Regions from separate parts of the Streptomyces sp. NPDC054842 genome, predicted to be linked through region 2. Evidence: riboswitches for the same ligand, from Rfam matches in the RefSeq annotation. Region 2 holds a riboswitch; the other holds the start of a gene.

Region 1 (3,397 bases), on a different contig from region 2:
CGCCGGCTGGCTCCGAACGCCGCTTACCTCGTACCGCGCTTCCAGCTCTACCGCGACGTCAGTGAGCAGGTCATGGGTCTGCTGCGTGAGCTGTCGCCGCTCGTGGAGCCGCTGAGCCTGGACGAGGCGTTCGTCGACCTGGAGGCCGGCGGGACGGCCTGGGACGAGACCTCGGCGCGGCTGGTGGGCGCGAAGCTGCGGGCCGACATACGGGCCGTCACGGGACTGACCGGCTCGGTCGGGCTCGCCGCCTCCAAGATGATCGCCAAGATCGCCTCCGAGCAGGCCAAGCCCGACGGGCTGGTGCTGATCGAGCCGGGGACCGAGCGCGCCCTGCTCGGGCCGATGTCGGTGCGGACCCTGCCCGGTGTGGGTCCCGCGACCGGCGACCACCTGCGGCGCGCCGGTATCACCACGGTCGAGGAGATCGCCGAGGCGGGCGAGGACGAGCTGGTGCGGCTGGTGGGCAAGGCCCACGGACACGGCCTGTACGCGATGGCCCTGGCGCACGACGAGCGGCCCGTGGTCGCCGAGCGCGAGTCCAAGTCGGTGTCGGTCGAGGACACCTATGAGGTCGACATCCACGACCGGCTGCGGGTCGCCGCGGAGGTCCAGCGGCTCGCCGACCGGTGCGTGGCGCGGCTGCGGAAGGCCGGGCGCTCGGGCCGGACCGTGGTGCTCAAGGTGCGGCGGTACGACTTCTCCACGCTGACCCGGTCCGAGACCCTGCGGGGGCCCACGGACGACCCCTCGGTGGTGCGCGAGGCCGCCGCCCGGCTGCTGGACTCGGTGGACACGACCGGCGGGGTCCGGCTGCTGGGCGTCGGCGTCACCGGCCTCGCCGACTACACGCAGGAGGACCTGTTCGCGCAGGCCCAGGCCGCCGCGGGCGAACTCCTGGCACAGGAGCAGGCCGAGGACGAGGGCGTGCGGGAGGCGGTCACGGAGGCGGAGGCGCCCGCCGAGCGGCGCTGGCCCGCTGGGCACGACGTGCGGCACGCCGAGTACGGGCACGGCTGGGTTCAGGGGAGCGGCCTCGGGCGGGTGACCGTGCGGTTCGAGACGCCGTACTCGCCGCCCGGGCGCGTCCGCACGTTCCGCACCGACGATCCCGCGCTGGAGCCGGCGGACCCGCTGCCCCTGGTCACGGCGGTCCCGGGGGCCGGCGGTGCGGCGGAGGGCGCGGGGACGGCGGCCGGGACAGCGGCGGTGACGGATGCGGAGGAGGGCGACGGGGGGCGGGGCGGTCAGGCCGGGCCGGGCTCTTCCGTGCCGGCGAGCCGGCCGAAGTCGCGGTCCGGAGGGACGGGCGACGCCAGGTCGAGCCCGTAGTGGTGGTAGAGCTGGAGTTCCTGCTCGGGGGAGAGGTGGCGGCCGACACCGAAATCGGGCGCGTCCTTGATGAGAGCGCGGTCGAAGGGCACCCGCAGGGTCCCCTCCACGACCTCGCTGGGCTCCAGCGGGACGAAGGCGTCCCGGCTGAACAGGCCCGTGCGTATGGCCGCCCACTCGGGCACTCCGGTGGCGTCGTCGAGATACACCTCGTCCACCGTGCCGATCCTGGTGCCCTTGCGGTCGAACGCCTTGCGGCCGATCAGGTTGCGCGGATCGATGTCGGTCTGCACGGTCCCTCCTCTTGGTCGCAAAACTCATCCGTAAGCACTACGAAAGAGCACATTCAGGAAGGCGGCCACTCGAAAGTCCGTGCGTTGTCCTCGCTGGTAGGCTGGCAGACGGCTGCTGACCCCGTGCGGGAGAGTCCTCCGGCGAGATCCGGAGGCGCCGAAGGAGCAAATCCTCCCCGGAATCTCTCAGGCACACGTACCGCTCGGACGAGGTCACTCTGGAAAGCAGGGCGGGTGCGTCGTCGGCTCCCGTCCTCACCGACGGTGAAAGCCGGTCCGTCCGCTGCTGGACGGCCCGGTGAAGCTCTCAGGTTGAGATGACAGAGGGGGAGGCCGTCGGGGTACCCGCGTCGTGGTACCCCCCGAAGGTCGTGTCAGACCAGGAGGCCTCCGCAATGACCGCCCATCGCATTCCGCTCTCCGAGCTCGAACAGGGCATCCCCTTCGAGCAGCGCCACATCGGGCCCGACCACGAGGCCCAGGCCAAGATGCTCGCGCAGGTCGGATACGGCTCGCTCGACGAGCTCACCGCCGCCGCGGTCCCGGACGTCATCAAGAACGCCGACGCGCTGGACCTCCCCGGCGCGCGCACCGAGGCCGAGGTCCTGGCCGAGCTGCGCTCCCTCGCGGACCGCAACCAGGTGCTCGACCCCATGATCGGCCTCGGGTACTACGGCACCTTCACGCCGCCGGTGATCCTGCGCAACGTCATGGAGAACCCGGCCTGGTACACCGCGTACACGCCGTACCAGCCGGAGATCTCGCAGGGCCGCCTGGAGGCGCTGCTCAACTTCCAGACCGTGGTCGCGGAGCTGACCGGCCTGCCGACGTCCGGCGCCTCGCTGCTGGACGAGGGGACCGCCGCCGCCGAGGCGATGGCGCTGTCCCGGCGGATGGGCAAGAACAAGAAGGGCCTCTTCCTGGTCGACGCGGACGCGCTGCCGCAGACCATCGCCGTCATCCGGACCCGCGCCGAGCCGACCGGCGTCGAGGTCGTGGTCGCCGACCTGAGCGAGGGCATCCCGGCCGACGTCGCGGGCCGCGACATCAACGGCGTGCTGCTGCAGTACCCGGGCGCCTCCGGTGCCGTACGCGACATCAAGCCCGTCATCGAGCAGGCGCACGAGCTCGGCGCCGTCGTGACGGTCGCCGCCGACCTGCTCGCCCTGACGCTGCTCACCGCGCCCGGCGACCTCGGCGCCGACATCGCCGTCGGCACCACCCAGCGATTCGGTGTGCCGATGGGCTTCGGCGGGCCGCACGCCGGTTACATGGCGGTCCGCGAGACCTTCGCGCGGAGCCTGCCGGGCCGCCTCGTGGGCGTCTCCGTGGACGCCGACGGGCACAAGGCGTACCGCCTCGCCCTGCAGACCCGCGAGCAGCACATCCGGCGTGAGAAGGCCACCAGCAACATCTGCACCGCGCAGGTGCTGCTCGCGGTGATGGCCGGCATGTACGCCGTCTACCACGGTCCCGAGGGCCTGCGGACGATCGCCCGCCGCACGCACCGGTACGCCACGGTCCTCGCCGCGGGCCTGGAGGCCGGCGGCGTCGAGATCGTCCACGGCGCCTACTTCGACACGCTGACCGCGCGGGTCCCCGGCCGGGCCGCCGCGGTCGTGGCCGCCGCCCGCGAGAACGGGGTCAACCTGCACCTCGTCGACGCCGACCACGTGTCGGTCGCCTGCGACGAGACCACCGGGCGCAAGCAGCTCGGCGCCGTGTGGACCGCCTTCGGCGTCGAGGGCGACATCGAGGCGCTGGACGTGTCG
Region 2 (3,397 bases):
ATCTGCTCGACCACGTCGACGTGCTCGCAGCCGCCGTAGTAGCGCCGGCCCGGGTAACCCTCGGCGTACTTGTTGGTGAGGACCGAGCCCTGGGCCTCCATGACCGCGACCGGAGCGAAGTTCTCCGAGGCGATCATCTCCAGGGTGGACTGCTGGCGGTGCAGCTCGGCGTCGACGGCGGCGGCGACGTCCGGGTCGAGTTCGTGAAGGGGCGTGTTCAGAAGCGACATCAGTCGGAAGTCCTTAGCCTGCGGTGAATTCGGTGTACTCGTCCGCGGAGAGCAGGTCGGCCGGCTCGTCCGTGACGCGCACCTTGAACAGCCAGCCGCCCTCGAAGGGGGCGGAGTTCACCAGGGACGGGTCGTCCACGACGTCCTGGTTGGTCTCGGTGATCTCGCCGGTGACCGGGGCGTAGAGGTCGCTGACCGACTTGGTCGACTCCAGCTCGCCGCAGGTCTCACCCGCGGTCACGGTGTCACCGACCTCCGGGAGCTGGACGAACACGACATCGCCGAGCGCGTTGGCCGCGTGCTCCGTGATGCCGACCGTCGAGACGCCGTCCTCGGCGCCCGACAGCCACTCGTGCTCCTTGCTGTAACGCAGCTGCTGGGGGTTGCTCATGGCCTGAATTCTCCTGTACGCGGGGGACTGCTGACGCAGCGGGGACGTGGATGAGCCGGGCGGACGTGCCCGGAGGTGTCCGGCGCCGTGACGGGGCGCCGGGGCCGGGATCAGCGGGGCGGCCCGGGGGCCAGTGTCACTTCTGGCGCTTGTAGAACGGCAGCGCCACGACCTCGTACGGTTCGTGGCTGCCCCGGATGTCGACCCCCACACCGGCGGTGCCGGGGGCGGCGTGCGCGGCGTCGACGTACGCCATCGCGATCGGCTTGCCGAGCGTGGGGGAGGGGGCACCGGAGGTGACCTCGCCGATCACCTCGCCGCCGGCGACGACGGAGTAGCCGGCGCGCGGCACCCGGCGGCCCTCGGCGACGAGCCCGACGAGCACGCGCGGCGGGTTGTCCGCGGCGCGGGAGGCCGCCTCGGTGAGCGCCTCGCGGCCGACGAAGTCGCCCTCCTTCTCGAACTTCACGACGCGCCCGAGCCCGGCGTCGAAGGGGGTGAGCGACGTCGTCAGCTCGTGCCCGTACAGCGGCATGCCCGCTTCCAGGCGCAGCGTGTCGCGGCAGGAGAGGCCGCAGGGGACGAGCCCCGCCGGGGCGCCCGCCTCGGTCAGCGCCTGCCACAGCTTCTCGGCGTCGGCCGGCGCCACGAACAGCTCGAAGCCGTCCTCGCCGGTGTAGCCGGTGCGCGCGATCAGCGCCGGGACGCCCGCGACGGTGCCCGGCAGACCCGCGTAGTACTTCAGGCCGTCGAGGTCGGCGTCGGTGAGCGACTTGAGGATCCCGGGGGACTCCGGGCCCTGCACGGCGATCAGCGCGTACGCGTCACGGTCGTCGCGCACCTCGGCGTCGAAACCGGCCACCCGCTCCGTCAGCGCGTCCAGCACCACCTGGGCGTTGGAGGCGTTCGCGACGACCATGTACTCCTGCTCCTGGAGCCGGTACACGATCAGGTCGTCGAGAATGCCGCCGTCCGCCCGGACGATCATGGTGTAGCGGGCGCGGCCGACACCGACCGAGCCGATGTTGCCGACGAGGGCGAAGTTCAGGAAGGCGGCGGCCTGCGGACCGGTGACCGTGATCTCGCCCATGTGGGAGAGGTCGAAGAGACCGGCCTTCGTGCGGACGGCGAGGTGCTCGTCGCGCTCGGAGCCGTAGCGCAGGGGCATGTCCCAGCCGGCGAAGTCGGTCATCGTCGCGCCCAGAGAGCGATGCAGGGCGTCGAGCGCGGTGTGACGGGGGGCGTTACTGCTCATCGGTGGGGCTCCCAAGGCATGACGGCGAGGTCGTTCCTCCCCATCTGTCATCGGAACCTGAGAGGTTCATCACGACCCGGCGAACCGGTGGTCCTGACTTGCACCTTGGGTGGAGCCACTGGTGAGCGGCCCGCTTTTCAGATGTGCCTCGCCCGCGCGGTAACGGGGCCTGAGAGATTCAAGGGAGGGACTTGCTCCTTCGGCGCCCGGGCAGGTGGTGCCCCGGGACTCTCCCGCGCGGATTCAAGCGGCCGGTATGCAGTTGGCGGGCACATCATTGCACGCATCCGTGAAACCCGGCAGGGGCGGCCCGTCCGGCCGCCCCCGGAAGACCTGTGACCGGTCTGTGGCAGGACGGGGACGGAAACGGGAGGCGCACCGCATTACCTTCTCTTTACACTCGACGGGGATGGGACTCCGGATCCAAGGGGAGGACGATCAGGGTGAACAGGACCACGGCGTACGCGACGAGTTCGGGCCTCGCACTGCCGGAAAAACCCGCAGTCCCGGCCCGGGAGGCGTGCGGGCCGCGGTCCGGGCCCGTCGTCCGCGACCTGCGCGAGCGCGCGGGACACAGCCCGCACGGGCTGTCCTTCGGCGCCACCGACCTGGTCGTGGTGACCGGTCTGCCCGGCAGCGGCAAGTCGACGCTGATGCGCCGGGCCGTGAGCGGCGCCCGCGTCGACTCCCAGGACACCCGCGACCGCTGGGACACCCGGCTCTCCCGCTTCCTGCCGTACACGCTCTACCGCCCCGTCGTCCGCGTCGCGCACTACGCCGGACTGCGCCGCGCGCTGCGCTCGGGAGCAGGCGTCGTCGTGCACGACTGCGGCACCCAGACCTGGGTGCGCCGCTGGCTCGCCCGCGAGGCCCGGCGCCGCGGCGGCACCCTGCACCTGCTGCTCCTGGACGTCCCGCCGGACGCCGCCCTGGACGGGCAGCGCGAGCGCGGCCGGGGGGTCTCGCGCTACGCCTTCCTGCGCCACCGCCGCGCCGCCGGCCGGCTGCTGCGCTCCGTCGAGAAGGGCGACCTGCCCGAGGGCTGCGGCTCGGCGGTCCTGATCGACCGGGCGGCGGCGGACGTGCTGCGCCGGATCGACTTCGGCGGCTGACCCCCGTACGCGCCCACCGGCTAGGGTTTCCAGCCGGAACAGCGGTTCACAGCAGGCGGTAGACAGATGGACTTCCCGGCACAGGCGCACCCGCACCCCCATCCGCACGGCGGATGGCCAGGCAACGAACTGGAGGAGGTGCTCTCCGCATCCCTCGGAGTCCCCGAGGCCGGTGCCCGGATCGTCGAGGTGCTCGGCCGCAGCTTCCTGTGGATCCCGCTGCCGAACGGCGGCGGCCCGCACAGCGGCCCCCTCGACCTCCCCACGATGGAGCTCGCGGGACAGGCGTACGTCCCGGTCTTCAGCTCGGAAGAGCAGTTCCGCCAGGTCGCCGGCGGGCACATGCCGTACACGATCGCGCCCGCCGTCGAGTTCGCGCGCGGCCTGCCCCCGCAGGTCGGCCTGGCCG

The links. A riboswitch is a leader RNA that binds a small molecule or an ion and turns the genes downstream of it on or off. The one in region 2 is predicted to bind glycine.
Region 1: it holds a riboswitch for glycine, as region 2 does, so the genes downstream of both, gcvP (aminomethyl-transferring glycine dehydrogenase) here and gcvT (glycine cleavage system aminomethyltransferase GcvT) in region 2, are expected to answer to the same signal.

What each region holds. Positions count from the first base shown of each region.
Region 1 is NZ_JBSGZN010000056.1:38,804-42,200, reverse strand. It holds gene ACWGIS_RS31490 (DNA polymerase IV) at 1-1,332, shown strand, start outside; gene ACWGIS_RS31485 (PRC-barrel domain-containing protein) at 1,248-1,625, opposite strand; glycine riboswitch at 1,742-1,837, shown strand; gene gcvP (aminomethyl-transferring glycine dehydrogenase) at 2,021-3,397, shown strand, end outside.
Region 2 is NZ_JBSGZN010000031.1:71,793-75,189, reverse strand. It holds gene glyA (serine hydroxymethyltransferase) at 1-230, opposite strand, end outside; gene gcvH (glycine cleavage system protein GcvH) at 244-621, opposite strand; gene gcvT (glycine cleavage system aminomethyltransferase GcvT) at 758-1,876, opposite strand; glycine riboswitch at 1,911-2,023, opposite strand; glycine riboswitch at 2,024-2,122, opposite strand; gene ACWGIS_RS23710 (AAA family ATPase) at 2,320-2,988, shown strand; gene ACWGIS_RS23705 (enhanced serine sensitivity protein SseB) at 3,055-3,397, shown strand, end outside.